2 regions of the Pseudoalteromonas sp. ABV4_021 genome follow, and region 2 is predicted to be linked to the other one. Evidence: predicted binding sites of a transcription regulator. Region 2 holds the regulator's gene; the other holds the start of a gene.
What was found. The regulator sigma-54, encoded in region 2, starts transcription at its own class of promoters, with help from an activator protein. The targets are predictions, from matches to a motif close to GTTGGCACGNNNNTNGNNT.
Positions count from the first base shown of each region.

Region 1: ACXAFE_RS18820 (DUF4097 family beta strand repeat-containing protein) is a predicted target of sigma-54. The motif match lies at 4,822-4,840, and genes of this name have one in related genera.

Region 1 covers NZ_JBSWVB010000002.1:1,049,850-1,057,528, forward strand. The annotation lists gene ACXAFE_RS18785 (tetratricopeptide repeat protein) at 1-1,069, shown strand, start outside; gene ACXAFE_RS18790 (DUF2799 domain-containing protein) at 1,079-1,519, shown strand; gene ACXAFE_RS18795 (capsular polysaccharide export protein, LipB/KpsS family) at 1,597-2,631, opposite strand; gene ACXAFE_RS18800 (MAPEG family protein) at 3,063-3,464, shown strand; gene ACXAFE_RS18805 (GNAT family N-acetyltransferase) at 3,492-4,061, shown strand; gene ACXAFE_RS18810 (hypothetical protein) at 4,122-4,265, opposite strand; gene maoP (DUF413 domain-containing protein) at 4,255-4,593, opposite strand; gene ACXAFE_RS18820 (DUF4097 family beta strand repeat-containing protein) at 4,906-5,667, shown strand; gene ACXAFE_RS18825 (DNA recombination protein RmuC) at 5,835-7,193, opposite strand; gene ACXAFE_RS18830 (hypothetical protein) at 7,456-7,679, shown strand, end outside.
Region 2 covers NZ_JBSWVB010000001.1:2,810,404-2,818,082, forward strand. The annotation lists gene lptC (LPS export ABC transporter periplasmic protein LptC) at 1-132, shown strand, start outside; gene lptA (lipopolysaccharide transport periplasmic protein LptA) at 134-652, shown strand; gene lptB (LPS export ABC transporter ATP-binding protein) at 649-1,374, shown strand; gene ACXAFE_RS13020 (RNA polymerase factor sigma-54) at 1,453-2,949, shown strand; gene hpf (ribosome hibernation promoting factor) at 2,972-3,259, shown strand; gene ptsN (PTS IIA-like nitrogen regulatory protein PtsN) at 3,261-3,716, shown strand; gene rapZ (RNase adapter RapZ) at 3,732-4,580, shown strand; gene ACXAFE_RS13040 (HPr family phosphocarrier protein) at 4,596-4,868, shown strand; gene mgtE (magnesium transporter) at 4,992-6,353, shown strand; gene ACXAFE_RS13050 (bifunctional GNAT family N-acetyltransferase/hotdog fold thioesterase) at 6,385-7,284, opposite strand; gene ACXAFE_RS13055 (polyamine aminopropyltransferase) at 7,410-7,679, shown strand, end outside.

The DNA.
Region 1 (7,679 bases), on a different contig from region 2:
TCTAGAAGAATACTCAAAAGCAGAAAAAGCATATCAGGCAGCTCTAAACCGAAGTCCACAGTTAGTGCGTGCTCATAGTGACTTAGGGCAGCTGTACCTCATTCAAAAGCAATATAAGAAAGCGCGCAGTTATTTTGCGAAAGCAGTGGCATTAGGCGCTAATGACGCTGTAATTTATGGTCAACTTGCCTACTTAAATTTAACCCAATTTGGCGCGTATTCTGCTGTAAGCGCATATCAACAAGCATTAGCCATTGAACCTGAACGAGAGCAATGGCAACAAGGTTTATTTGTTGCACTTACCGAAGCAAAAATGTATCAATCTGCAGAAGCTTTACTGTCAGATCTTATTGCAAAATCACCGAATAAAAGTAGTTTATGGTTAAACCAAGCAGTACTAAAACTCGAACAAAATGATAGTCTTGGTGCACTTAGCGCGCTCGAATTGGCTATCTTATTAGGAGATAATCGAGAATCTAATCTAAAGACTGCTGCACAGCTGCATTTACAACTTGATAGCTTTGACAGGGCTGTTGAGCTGATAAATACTCACCTATCAAACTACAAACTTGATCTAGCAAGCCTAAATACCTATTTAACTTGGCTTTCACAGCGTGGACTCAACTCGCAAAGCCAGCATATTATCGATACTCTTGAAACTAAATTCGCTACTTTCGATAACAAAACCAAAAGTGTAATACTGCTGCACCGCGCGAAGATTTCACAAGAAAATCAACAACTCGAATCTGCTAAAAGTGACTTTCAGCAAGCGCTTAACTTTAATCCTAATCATGGGGAAGTGCTCATTGCTTACGCTGATTTTTTAGCGAGTCAAAAGCAATTTACCCAAGCTGAAACGTTACTCTTAAGGGCTGAGGCGTTAGACAAAACACAAAAGCAAGCCATGCTCAGCAGAGCACAAATGTATGTAGATCTGCAAAACTTTGCAGCTGCATTGTCAGTGTTAAAAAGTGTTGCGACACGCTATCCGTCAACCCAGGGGATCAGACAGCAAATAGACATTTTAGAGAATATTCTAATTACAAAAGCACAACACACACAAAGTTAGGGACAGAAAATGAAAACTAAAATAACTACAATTATATTACTCGGCCTATTGACGGGCTGTGCTTCAACAGATGAACATGCGATCTGTGATGTAAATACCGATTGGAAAACACTTGGTTTTGAAACAAGTCAAAGTGGTAAAAGTGTTCGCAAATTTGATAATTACCAAACCCAATGCGGTAGCAGTATGCCAAGTGATGCGAAAGAGTTATTTATAGCAGGCTACACTAATGGCTTAAAAGAATACTGTATGTATGAAAATGGCTATAAACTCGGTCAAGAAGGCCTGCAGACAAATGAAATTTGTCCTTTTGAAATGCGATCTGCATTCGAAAAAGGTTATAAAATTGGTAGCAAAGAACGAAAAGAGAAACAGCTTAATGCCGAGCGTCAACAACGAGAACTTGATAGAGCGAATCAACGCAAATTAACCGAAGCGATGGAACGATAAGAAGCCTCCTATCCATAGTGTCTGTGCACGTATTAACACAGACACTCCCATCTAATCGAAACTAACTGCTTTTACTCTTATATTTGATTTTGTAGAGAAAACTCATCGGTTCCTAGAATTCTTGCCTCTATCGCTTTGATATGTTTTTTATCGGCGCGACGCCATGCTTGTGGAATAGCGTAAACCCCGTTTACATAATCAAGAAAACGTTCAATTAACCGTGTGTTGGGTTGCCAACTGTTAATTTCTTTCAATTGTTCAACAAGTTGTTGCTGCGAATTTGCGGGTAATACCATGCCAGGTAGAGCGTAACAGGCATTACCTAACGTAATAAGCTTACCGCCTAGTTGCAAGGTTTCTAATCCAACGGTTGAATTAATGGTAATTGTCGCCTCAGCCCGCTTTATCAATTCAGACGCTTTTACCCCATTGGCAAAGATCGCTTTATCATGGGCTTTATGTAAATGCGTGAATTTTTTTGGCCAGTTAGGGTGCTCTTTAAATACCACTTTAAGGTTGCTTTGTGGCAACGCATCAATCGCTTGCATTACTTGCCAAAATAGCTGCTCCATACTCTTTATCCAAGGTGAATGAACCACTACTTGGGTATCGTTTGGTACTTGAAATGGCACAAAAATATAATGCTCTGGAAGTGCTACTTCCGCGCTGTCACTAATGCGATTTTTATGGTTTTTTGCTTGTTCTATCGCTGCGAGCGCAACCCCTGAAAGTTCTCGTTCTAAATAAAATTCTGGCAGCTTTGGCAAGCTCGATAGGTAGTTTACTCCCTTGGGGTCTAAGCATGTAGTGTTAGGTACTAAGCCATTTTCAAAAAACATCACCGGAATATTTAAACATTCAGCGGCGCATACCACTGTTTGATTTGGTAGCTTTTTGCCGTTCCAAACAACCACTTTATCTGGCTGCTCTGCTTGGAATAAATCGATAAATTTTAAAAAGCGCAACGTTTCTATTGCTTTTAAGTATCCACGAAATACCTGACAAACTAGCTTTGATGAAAATAATGCAGGGTGACGCGCTTGTTTCCTCAATAAATGATGCGCTAGCATTTCACTACTATCAAAACTTGCCAAATGTTTTGTGTGTTTCAACGCCCCTAAACGGGGCCAACCAGTTATATGAAGTTGCGCGTCTAGGTTCAGTTTGCTTACCAATTTTCGGTAATATTTAGCATGACTGCTATTTCGAGACACAAATAAAATACGCATAAACAATAATAAATCTGACTTTTTAGCGCAGTGTATGAAAGAAGTGTGACGAAATGATTAAGCTACAAACGTGTATAACGGAATTACTGTAATTGACGCCAAACCTCGAAAATTTAAATCACTTGGATATACAAAGCCCTCCAATAATTTCCTGACTTTATTCAAAATACATATGGCATTGAATATCAGAAGTGTTTCACAGTAAAAAGCGATGTATTTCGTAGTCGCCTCTGTGTTACAAAAGGAGTTAGGATAAGTAAGATAAACGATCTTTCAGATCAGAATTAAATAATTAAACAAATAAAAGGCTCTGTATGATCTATGCAATGTTTGGAATGGTTATATTAACGTTTGCCGTTGGTATTGTGGCCGTTACTACTCGTATTAAAAGCGTTAAAAATGGCAGTGTGAAAATTAAATACTATCGCACGATGGAAGGCCAAGACATACCCGAAAAATTAACCACATCAACGCGTTGTTTTAACAACATGTTCGAAGTACCGGTATTATTTTATGTTGTCTCTACCTTGTTTGTGAGCCTAGAAATTACGAATGGCTTAGCACTCACTTTGGCTTGGAGTTTTGTCACTTTTAGAACTTTACAGGCCTTTGTACACCTTACCTACAACAATGTACTGCATCGCATGTTAACGTTTTGGGGTGCCGTGATTTCAGTGCTGTCAATGTGGGTTATTTTGCTCATTCAAATAGCCTAACCCATGCGAGAGTAACAAGGAGTGCTAATGCAAACTAAACTACAATTTCCAAATTTAGACACTGCACGATTAACACTAAACACACTAACAATCGATGATAACGATAGGTTATTTTCAATTTTTTCAGATCAAGCTGTGGTTAAGTTTTATAATATTGAAGCGTTTACATCCAAGCAGCAATCTCTTGATTTAATAGATTTCTTTAATCAAAGATTTAAAGAGCAAGAGGGCATTCGTTGGGCTATTCGCCTCAAAGAAACTGGCGAGCTAATTGGCACATGTGGTTTTAATTCGTTTAATTCAAAAATGCACAATACAGTGATTGGTTATGAATTTGCTAGTGATCATTGGGGGAAAGGATATGCCACTGAAGCGCTAAACGCGATTATTAGACTGGCTTATTCAGACAACTCACCATTTGGTGAACTATATCGTATTCAGGCTGATACCATGCAGGGTAATAGCGCATCTGAATCAGTGCTTAAAAAGCTTGGTTTTAAACAAGAGGGGATCCGCCGCGCAAGTGGTTTTTGGAAAAACCAATATCACGATTTAACGTGCTTTGGTTTACTAAAACCCGAGTTTACGCCACGTTAAATAAGAGCGGCCAGAGAGCTAACTCCGGCCGCAATTATCATCAAAGATTAAGCGTTTTTATTAATCGCGATCATCCCAATCATAATCATCAAATTTTTTACGCTTATTTTTATTATCAAATTTGGCTTTCGGCTTATCGCGCTTTGATTTTCGGCCAACTTTTGTTTTTTCTAAATAGCTATCTTGTTGCAAACTACGCTTCATCATATCCCTCAAATGAATAATGTTGTTCTGTACGTGAACTATTCGCACTGGCTCTGTGCGTCACACTATGAACAGCTTTTATGTATTTTCGCCAGAGCTTTACTTCATAGCTGTTAGACGCAATATTAGACTGCATACAGGCCACAAATTCCGATTCAGCAGCAGATTCAGGGTTTAAATTACCTGCGCTTAATCCATTTAATGTGTCACCGTATTCAACTAAAAAATTAGCCTCTGAAATAGTAAAAAAGCCAGAACGCTCAATGCCACCGGCAAAATGTTCATCGTCATAAAACTTTCGACGTCCAGCACGGATCATGTTTGTCATAACAATATTCTCTTAAATTTGGAGCTGTTATTCGGCGATAAAATTAGCCAACAAATATGAAAGATAAATGACACTTTTAAAAAACATTCAATACAGTAAATATGACGTGAACGCGCAAAGTTGGTCAAAATGGCAAAGTTCGAATGGCAAAAATGACTAATAATTCGTTTGATTGTTTTCTTTATTTTATTAAATAAGAATAAAACTATATTATTCAATGAGTTGAATTTTGGCCTAGTGATTGCTTCAAATTGCTATTAGTCACTCAACACGACAATGAATAATAAAAATAATTCATTAGAAAGGAACATCATGTATAAAACACTTTCAGCAATTGCCATGGCAACACTTCTTTCAGGTTGTATTGTGCATATCGGTGGAAACACCAATTCTGCAGATACTCACATCGAGCGAGAATTAGTGCTAAATGCAAGTCAATTATCTACACTTATCGCCGAAACCGGTGCTGGCTCACTTAAAATTATAGGTTCAGACAGTAGCGATAAAATTACAGTGAATGCCGACATTTATACCAGCGAAGATCTAAATTACGAACTTTCTTTAACTCAATCTGGTGATACTGCAAAACTCGTTGCAATACACGATATTCAAGATGGTTTGCGTATTCACATCAACCAAGGGCATAGCATCGACCTTGTCATCACCATGCCAAGCAAGCTGGCACTCGAACTCGATGATAGCTCTGGCGATGTTACAATCAACGGCTTAAGTAACACCATTAAGGTAGACGATAGCTCTGGTGACTTAACCATTGATGGCGGTAAATCAGTATACGTCGACGACAGCTCTGGCTCACTTTACATCAGCAATATTCATGGTGACGTTGAAATTGACGATGGCTCGGGTGATACCCAGGTTGAAAACACCAAAGGTGCAGTTACCATTGACGATGGTTCAGGTGATTTACTTGTTAGAAATGTTACGGGCACAGTTAAAGTAGATGATGGCTCCGGCGATATTACCGTTAACGGTGCAGGTGGATTGATTGTTGAAGACGCTGGTTCTGGCGATTTAAATATCGATAATGTAAAAGGTGAAGTTAAAATCGATTAAACAATAATATTACTGGCCACGTGATTGCAATTAGGCAATTTATATAATCATAGAATGTGTTCACAAAATTGAATTTACATAAGTCTCCGACATAGATAATTGAAACGGAGTGAACACGAAGAATTAGTGTAAAGGGGATTTACACTTCCCCTTAGTACTTTTATAACTTACTCACTTTGCTCAAAGTTTAATTCAAGCTCGGCCTTCTCAATGAGTTCTTTTGGCAGTTCTTTTTGTACAGCTACGCCTAGTTCTTTAAATTCAGCTGCTTGCTTAATTAAGTTACCTTTGCCAGAGTAAAGCTGTGCAAATGCGCGGTCGTAACCTTCTTTTGCTTTATCAAGAGTTTTACCAACGCCTTGCATACTGGTTAAAAAGCCATTTAACTTAGTATAAAAACGTTCTGCACGCTGCGCGAGTTCAGCGCTATGCTTACTTTGCTCTTCAAAACGCCATAATTGGCGCACAATATTCATGCTTGTTAAAAGCGTGGTTGGTGTAGCCACTAAAATATTCTTTTCAATAGCACGTTGATAAAGGTCTGGTTGGTATTTCAATGCTTCAACATAAGCCGATTCAATTGGCATAAATAAAATCACCACCTCAGGTGAATTTAAGCCTGGTAGTTTGTCATATCCTTTACTTGCAAGCTCCTCGATGCGTGCATTTACGGCCATTACATGTTGTTTTAATGCTTGCTCTGCAACCAGTTCATTGTCTGCATTTACATATTGCGTGTAGGCATTCAACGAAGTTTTGGCGTCAATGACCAAATGGCGCTTTTGTGGTAAAAACACCACCACATCAGGTCGGTAATTTCCTTCCAACGCTTTAACATGAAATTCGCGTTGGTAATCTTCACCAACCCTAAGTCCTGCACTTTCTAATATATTCTCTAGCATTAATTCGCCCCAATTTCCTTGGGTTTTCTTTTGTCCTTGTAATGCAGTGGTAAGTTGCTCAGCCTGTGAAGTAATGGCTTGATTCAATTTTTGTAAATGCACAAGTTCTGTTTTTAGTTCTGAGCGCTGTTTTAATTCTTCACTATGAATGGTTTCAACTTTTTGTTTAAAGCCTCTGAGCTCTTCTTGCATTGGCTTTAGTAAGTTAGACACGCTCTCTTGGTTTAACGATTTAAACGCTTGCCCTTTTTCTTCAAATATTTGATTAGCAAGCAATGAAAACTCCTTTTTAAGTTCAGTTTTAGCATCTTGTAAGCTCGCTAATTGCTGCTGATAGCTGTGTTCTCGTTCAGTAAGTCGTGTTTGCAATGCACTGTACTTAATACGCAGTTGATTGGTACGTTCTTGCTCTTGCTGCCAGTTGGTAAAATTTTGATCTGAGGTTTTTGCAAGATCCGCCAATTTTTCTTCTAACCCTGCTTTTTCTTGCAAATACTGGGCTTGTAGCAAGGCGATTTTGTTTTTAGAACGACCTACAGTCACCAAAATAGTCACTAAAAACACCACAAAAAGACATAAAAACGCTGTGATCACTATTTCAGGTTGGTTTAACAAGGCTTGCATAAGCGATTCCTATTTGAAAAGACGTGATTAGTATACCTTTTTTGCCATTTATGCCGCACACAAATCAATTATTTACATCATTACCTGTAAAACTTTTTTACACCCAGATTGCCATTGAGTAAGTAAAAAAGTGGTTTATTGCCTAGTAAAAAAGTGATCTGTAAACATCTTTTACAGGTCAAAAATCGGTCTATTTATTTTTAAATAAAAGTTGGCTTTAATTAACTTAAGCAAACGAATTGAATTATAAAAAGGCTTTATTATGAATACATTAGATAACTTTTTAAGCGCACAAAACGGCTATAAAAAACTCTTAAAAGTAGAGCAGCAATTAATAAAAAGCGCGGTAAAAGAGTACCAAATTTCAGAGTTAGTAAAACAATGTTCCGAAGCGAGAACAGCCCGAAATCAGCAGCTTTTAGCCTTATTGCAGAGTAACGCTCTGGGGGCAGTTACTTTTGTTGGTATATTAATGATCCCATATTT
Region 2 (7,679 bases):
ATGACTTCTCAATCCGAAGTAAAAATGACAGGTCCGGGACTTGAAATTAAAGGACAAGGCCTCAATGCTAATTTAGAAGAGCAAGTTATTAAGTTAATAAACCATACAAAGACCACTTATTATGACCAATAACATGACGAATTTACTGTCAATCGCTGGACTAGCTTTCACTTTGTGTATCACAAGTGGACACGCTATCGCTGAGCAGATCAAACTTAAGCATCCACTTGAGATTGACGCCGATGAGCAAGCTGCTCGCTTAAAAGAAAATGTCGGTATTTTTCGCCATAATGTACAAATTAAGCATGGCAATATGACCATCACCGCCGATTACCTTGAAGCACATAAACGAGCTGAGTTAGGTGATAACCAGCAATTACTTATTGCCAGTGGTGATCCGGTAAAATTTAGTGCTGAACAAGAAGATGGGTCAATCATTGTCGCAAGTGCTAAAAAAGTCACTTACGACGTGGCTAAATCATTATTTACAATGTCTGGTAGCGCTAAATTTCAACAAAATGGCGACATGATGTCAGCAGATACCATCATATATGATCGCGCAGCTGAAACGGTGACCTCTAAAAAAGCTGAAAACTCAACTAACCAAGTAAAAACCATCATCAATACGCAAAATGAACAAGGCGGACAATGAGCACATTAATTGCCGAAAAGCTGGCTAAAAGTTACAAATCACGCCAAGTGGTAAAAAATGTTGGTTTAGAAGTGAAAGCTGGCAGTATTGTTGGTTTACTTGGCCCTAACGGTGCCGGTAAAACAACGACCTTTTACATGATTGTTGGTTTAGTACCGAGCGACAATGGCGTTATTCGCATTGATGATAATGACATTACACTGCAACCAATGCATAGTCGCGCCCGTTTAGGCATCGGCTATTTACCGCAAGAATCGTCGATTTTTAGAAAGCTTACTGTGTATCAAAACATCATGGCGATTCTAGAGACACGCAAAGAACTTAATCGTGTGCAACGCGAAGAAGCGCTCGATGATTTATTAGAAGAATTTAACATTGGCCATATCCGAGATTCACAGGGTATGGCATTGTCGGGCGGTGAACGTCGTCGTGTGGAAATTGCGCGCGCATTAGCCGCAAACCCCAAATTTATCCTGTTAGATGAACCTTTTGCTGGTGTTGATCCTATTTCAGTGATAGATATAAAGAAAATAATTGAGCATTTGAAAAATCGCGGTATTGGCGTATTAATAACGGACCACAATGTGCGTGAAACCTTAGATGTATGTGAGAAAGCCTACATTGTTTCTCACGGCGAATTAATCGCATCAGGCACGGCCGAAGACGTTTTAAACAACCAAAAAGTACGCGATGTGTACCTAGGTGAACAATTCAGACTATAGTAATAGTTATAGGCCTTGAATTTGGAATTGAATTGTTAACTAGCGGCTTGAAATCGAAAGAAGGATTAGAATAACTACATGAAGCAATCTTTACAGCTTCGCCTTGGGCAGCAACTAACAATGACTCCACAATTGCAACAGGCTATTCGCCTGCTGCAACTGAGCACGTTAGATTTGCAGCAAGAAATTCAAGAAGCGCTTGACGCCAATCCTTTACTTGAAGAAGACATTGACTACAGTGACGATAAACAAAACAACGAAAACACTGAGTCAAACAAAGACGAATCATTAAACGGCGATGATGTTGAAGCAGCGCCAAGCCAAAGTGAAATTGAATCAAGCGACGCACTTAGCAACGAGAATATCTCTGACGATTTAGCTATGGATGTGTCGTGGGATGATTATATCAGCGCCGCACCTGTTTCTGTCAGTAACGCCCCAGCTCCTGATAACGATACTGTATATCAAGGCTCAACCAGCGAGTCATTGCAAGATTACTTAATGTGGCAATTACGCTTAACGCCGTTCAGCGACACCGACGAGATGATCGCAACCACTATTGTTGAAGCGGTAGACGATTCAGGTTATTTAACACAAAGTAGCGAAGAAATTTTAGAAGCGGTACAGCAATCTGACGACCAAGAGCAAATTGAACTAGATGAAATTGAAGCTGTGCTTAAACGAGTTCAACTCTTTGATCCTGTTGGTATTGCTGCCCGTTCGTTACAAGAATGTTTATTGATCCAGCTCAATCAGTACGACAAAAATACCCCTTGGCTAAATGAAACAAAGAGCGTAATCTCAAACCATATGGAACTTTTGGGGTTAAGAGACTATCGTACCATAATGAAGAAGACCAAACTCAAAGAACCTGAGTTAAAAGAAGTCTTAACATTAATACATAGCCTTAATCCAAAGCCAGCTGAAAGCATCATTCATGAAGAGCCAGAGTATGTTGTTCCTGATGTTTCAGTAAAGAAAATTAAAGGACGCTGGCGCGTTGATTTAAACAACGATAGCATGCCAAAGATCCGCGTGAATGAACAATATGCTGCGCTTACTCGCTCAATGAAATCAAGCACTGACAGCCAGTTTATTCGCAACCATTTGCAAGAGGCTAAATGGTTTATTAAAAGCTTAGAAAGTCGCAATGATACTTTATTAAAAGTAGCCAATTGCATTGTTGAACAACAACAGGCATTCTTTGAATATGGTGACGAAGCAATGAAGCCTATGGTTTTAAACGACGTTGCCGAAATGGTCGAGATGCATGAATCGACTATCTCGCGTGTAACAACGCAAAAATACATGCATACACCACGTGGCATTTACGAGCTTAAATACTTTTTTTCAAGCCACGTTAGCACGGAAAATGGGGGTGAGTGTTCATCTACCGCGATTCGAGCACTGATCAAAAAGCTAGTTGCGGCGGAAAATCCTGCTAAGCCATTAAGCGATAGCAAGATTACCGATTTACTAGCAGAACAAGGAATTAAAGTGGCGCGACGCACTATCGCAAAATACCGTGAGTCGCTATCCATACCACCGTCTAATCAGCGCAAGAGCCTGATCTAGACCAAATAGAAGGAAAATGCTTATGCAATTAAACTTAACAGGTCGTCACGTAGAAATTACTGATTCTTTAAGAGACTATGTCACTAACAAATTTGCAAAACTAGAGAGGCATTTTGATCACATAAATAACGTGCACGTTATTCTAGATGTTGAAAAGTTATCACAAAAAGCAGAAGCAACGATGCACGTTAATGGCGGTGAACTGTTCGCATCTGAAGCACAACAAGATATGTATGCAGCAATCGATGGTTTGGTCGATAAACTAGACCGTCAAGTAATTAAGCACAAAGAGAAACTTTCTCGCCACTAAAATGAAATTAACCGATATTATTGCTGAGGACTGCGCTAAAACCGCGGTCCTTTTTAATAGCAAAAAAAGACTGTTTGAATTTATTAGCGACCTTGCCCATCAGCAAGCACCTGATATTACTTCTCAAGAGTTTCTTGAAGCCTTGCTGCAACGCGAAAAACTAGGTAGCACGGGTATTGGTAAAGGCCTCGCCATTCCTCATGGCCGCATTGATGGCCTACAAAATACCATTGGCTTTTTAATTGTAAATCAGTCACCTATTCCCTTTGATGCTATTGACGATAAAGATGTTGATATTTTTATCGTACTGCTCATACCAGAACAAAAGTGCCAGCAACATTTGCAGACTTTAGCCACCATCGCTGATAAACTAAAAGATAAGCAGTTTTGCCGTCAACTACGTCACGCTGAAAATAATCATCAGCTATATCAAATCATTAGTAGTGAGGCGAGTTAACTAAGGGAGATGTAAGTGCAACTTATTTTAGTCAGTGGTCGTTCTGGTTCAGGAAAAACAGTCGCACTCAGAGTATTAGAAGATCTCGGGTATTATGTTGTCGACAATATTCCTGTTAATTTATTGCCTTCGTTGATCCGCTCAGTTTCAGATAAATACGATAAAATTGCAGTGAGTGTTGATGCTCGCAATATGACTAAAGAGCCAGAGGAAATAGAAGAAGTACTCGACTATTTACCTGGTTTTGCAACGCCAACCTTATTTTACCTTGATAGTGATGATAGCACGCTAATTAAGCGCTTTTCAGAAACGCGCCGCTTGCATCCGTTATCACTGAATAATATCTCCCTAGAAGAAGCAATTGAAGCGGAGAAAAAACTGCTCGATCCTATCGCCTCGCAAGCAGATATTTTTATCGATACAACAGGCTTAAGTGTTCACCAACTTGCCGATAGCATAAGAGAGAAAGTACTCGGTAAAAAATCAAATCAGTTAATTATCACGTTTGAGTCATTCGGTTATAAGCACGGTATTCCAAAACATGCTGACTATGTTTTTGACGCCCGCTTTTTACCTAACCCGCATTGGGAACCAGCACTTAAGCCATTAACAGGATTAGACAAACCAGTGATCGACTTCCTTTCTAGCCAGCCTGTGGTTCATAAATTTGCATGGCAAGTGCAAACCTTTATTGAAACTTGGTTACCACATTTAGAGCGTAATAACCGTAGCTATTTAACCGTTGCAATTGGTTGTACTGGCGGCCAACACCGTTCAGTTTATTTAGCGCAAACACTGGCTGATAGCTTCGCCAAACACCATAAAAACGTAAAAGCACACCATCGTGAGCAAGTAAGCAAATAAGCAGAAGTGACTACTATGCCAGTTGAAAAACGTTTTTTAATCGAAAACAAGTTAGGGCTGCATGCTCGCGCTGCAACCCAACTTGCAAAACTCGCAATGGCATTTGATGCAAAAATTAGTTTATCCCAAGGTAGCAAAACGGCTGAAGCTGATAGTGTATTGGGCTTAATGCTATTAGAAAGCTCGCAAGGTAAAGAGGTGTTAGTGCGTTGTGAGGGGCCAGACCAAGAGCAAGCGTTACTTGCCATAGGCGATTTAATTCAAGCTAAGTTTAACGAAGGCGAATAAACAGCTAACTTAGTTAAAACATTTTTCTGCAATAATGCTACAATAAATTAGACGTAAGTTAACTCTAATAAATCAAAGAGTTGCAATCATTCACTCCAACCTTCAATAAATAATAGGGTGAACATGCCAGAAGCGCTAGAACAAGACTACTCACAAACACAACTACATGAGGTTACAAAAGCCCTAAGTAGCGGCATGTTTGTGCATGTTCGACGCATGTTAGCACATATGCCACCGTGTGATATTGCTTTATTGTTGGAGTCTTCACCGCATAAAAGCCGTACTGTTTTATGGCAATTGGTTGACCCTGATCTGCAAGGTGAAACCCTAGAAGAGCTTTCTGAAGATGTGCGTAACGGTATTATCGCGCAAATGGATCCTGCGCTAATTGCCGCTGCAACGGAAGAAATGGATGATGATGACCTTGCAGAAGTGTTACGTAGCTTACCCGATACCGTATACCAAGAAGTATTGGGCTCAATGGATAAAACAGATCAAGAGCGAGCGACATTTGTTTTATCTTATGAGGAAGAAACCGCAGGTGCTCTAATGAGTACCGATACCATCACGATTCGCCCTGATGTCACGCTTGACGTAGTTTTGCGTTATTTACGCTTAAAAGGCGAATTACCAGAAGGTACCGATGAGCTTTATGTTGTCGATAAAGAAAACAAGTTTTTAGGCGATATTCAGCTTGCGACATTATTGACAAAAAGTCCGTTACTCACTGTACGTGAAGTTATGGATAATGAATCTGAAGCCATCCCTGTTAGCATGGGTGAGTCAGAAGTTGCTCAATTATTCGAACGTCATAACTGGATTTCAGCCCCAGTTATCGACGAAGACAGCCAATTACTTGGCCGTATAACCATCGATGACATTGTTGATGTAATTCGTGAAGAAGCCGAACACAGTATGATGAGTATGGCGGGTCTTGATGACGAAGAAGACACCTTCGCGCCCGTTGTAAAAAGTACCAAGCGCCGCTCGGTGTGGCTTGGCGTAAACTTAATTACTGCTATCCTCGCTGCATTTGTGGCAGGTTTTTTCGAATCAACGTTAGGTATATTACCGATTTTAGCTGTACTTAACGGCATTGTGCCTTCAATGGGGGGGATTGCCGGTAGCCAAACGCTCACCTTAGTTATTCGCGGGATGGCTGTTGGCCACATTAACGATGCCAACCAGCGTTGGCTAATTGGTAAAGAAATAGCGATTGGTATGCTCAATGGTGTGATTTGGGCAGTGTTAATTGCTTCGGTAGTAGCGCTTTGGCAGTGGGACTTCACGCTCGGTTTAGTGATTGCCTTTGCGATGTTTATGAATTTATTTGCCGCAGGTTGTGCCGGGGTAACAATTCCGCTTATCTTAAAGAAGTTAGATATCGACCCAGCACTCGCTGGCGGGGTAATTCTAACAACAGTAACAGATGTAGTAGGTATTTTTGCCTTCCTTGGCACTGCAACCTACTTCCTGCTACCGTGATATAAGCACTTACGCTTATATCACCTTAGTTCTACTTCTTTGGCAGTAAGGTATACTCGCCAACAAACTCAGCAACCAGTTGCTCACCGTCAAAAATTTGCACTGGCACTGTGTAAACTGCTTTTTCACCTTGCTCTAAGCTAGAAAGATCACCTGAGCATTTATGTAAATCAACATTGCCGATAGGATCTTGTTTTAACGGTTTGAGATATTTAATGCTTGCATCAGATAGCACAATTGCAGCGTCGCTTCCGATCTCTTTCAAATGTAAATAAGTTGCTCCCCAACCTGTTAAAGTAGCAAGGCTATAAATAGAACCGGCAAACATTGTACCGTGAAGGTTTTGATTAGCACTAAATTCAGCGCTCGTAGTAAATTGCCAATCAGTATAACTCTCAACCTTAATGCCCATAGCATCGCTGATTGGAATATCCTCACGCCACGTATTTTGCAGCACCTTAGTCCATTCAGGGCGACGGAACCAGCCAGGACATGACGGGCATACTTTAACCATTTTCCAATGTTGAATATCGCCGTACATCAAGTGCGCTTTTTCAACGACCACATAACCGTGACGCTTATAAAAATCGACCGCTCTGTCACGAGCAAACAAGAGTAATTCTTTAGCGCCTTGCTGCCATGCAAGCTTTTCTAGTTCATGTAATAAACGGCTGCCAAGGTGATGACCACGATGATCTTTATTCACCGCCATATAACGCACTTGCGCTTGTTCACCGGTATTCCAATGCAAACGTGCAACGCCTAGCACTTGCCCTTGCTCATTTTTAATAAAACGATGTTCCGCTTCTTGCTCGAACTCATCTTGCTCAGAACCTCGAGGCTGCTGCCAAGGGGCGCGTAGCACCTGCCATCTAAGTTGATAATAATCCTGCCAATCTTGACTACTTTGGGGTGTCGTAACTTGTAACATAGCGACTCCTTATAATTTTAATTGGCAACAGATTAACCTAAAAATGCACAATATAAAATCACTCGATGGTAAACACTTTGGTATTAGCCTAAGCTTAATATTGAACGCGTTTACAAGGGCTTAATGTGGTATCTATTGATTTTGTAAATAACGCAAACATGCTTGGCACCCTCGTTTGCTTAAGAAAAACGCCAATAGGCACATGCACCGTCAGGCAGCTTGAGGATGTTAGGTGGCTATTAATAGATAACACATTACAGTCAGTTAGCGATTTAACACAACCTCAGCAATTTTTACTGCCACATTTGCAACAATTAGCCAGCTTATGGCAAACCTTACCTGAACCCAGCAATATATTAGAAGTAGGATTAGGTGGCGGTGCAATTCGCAATTAT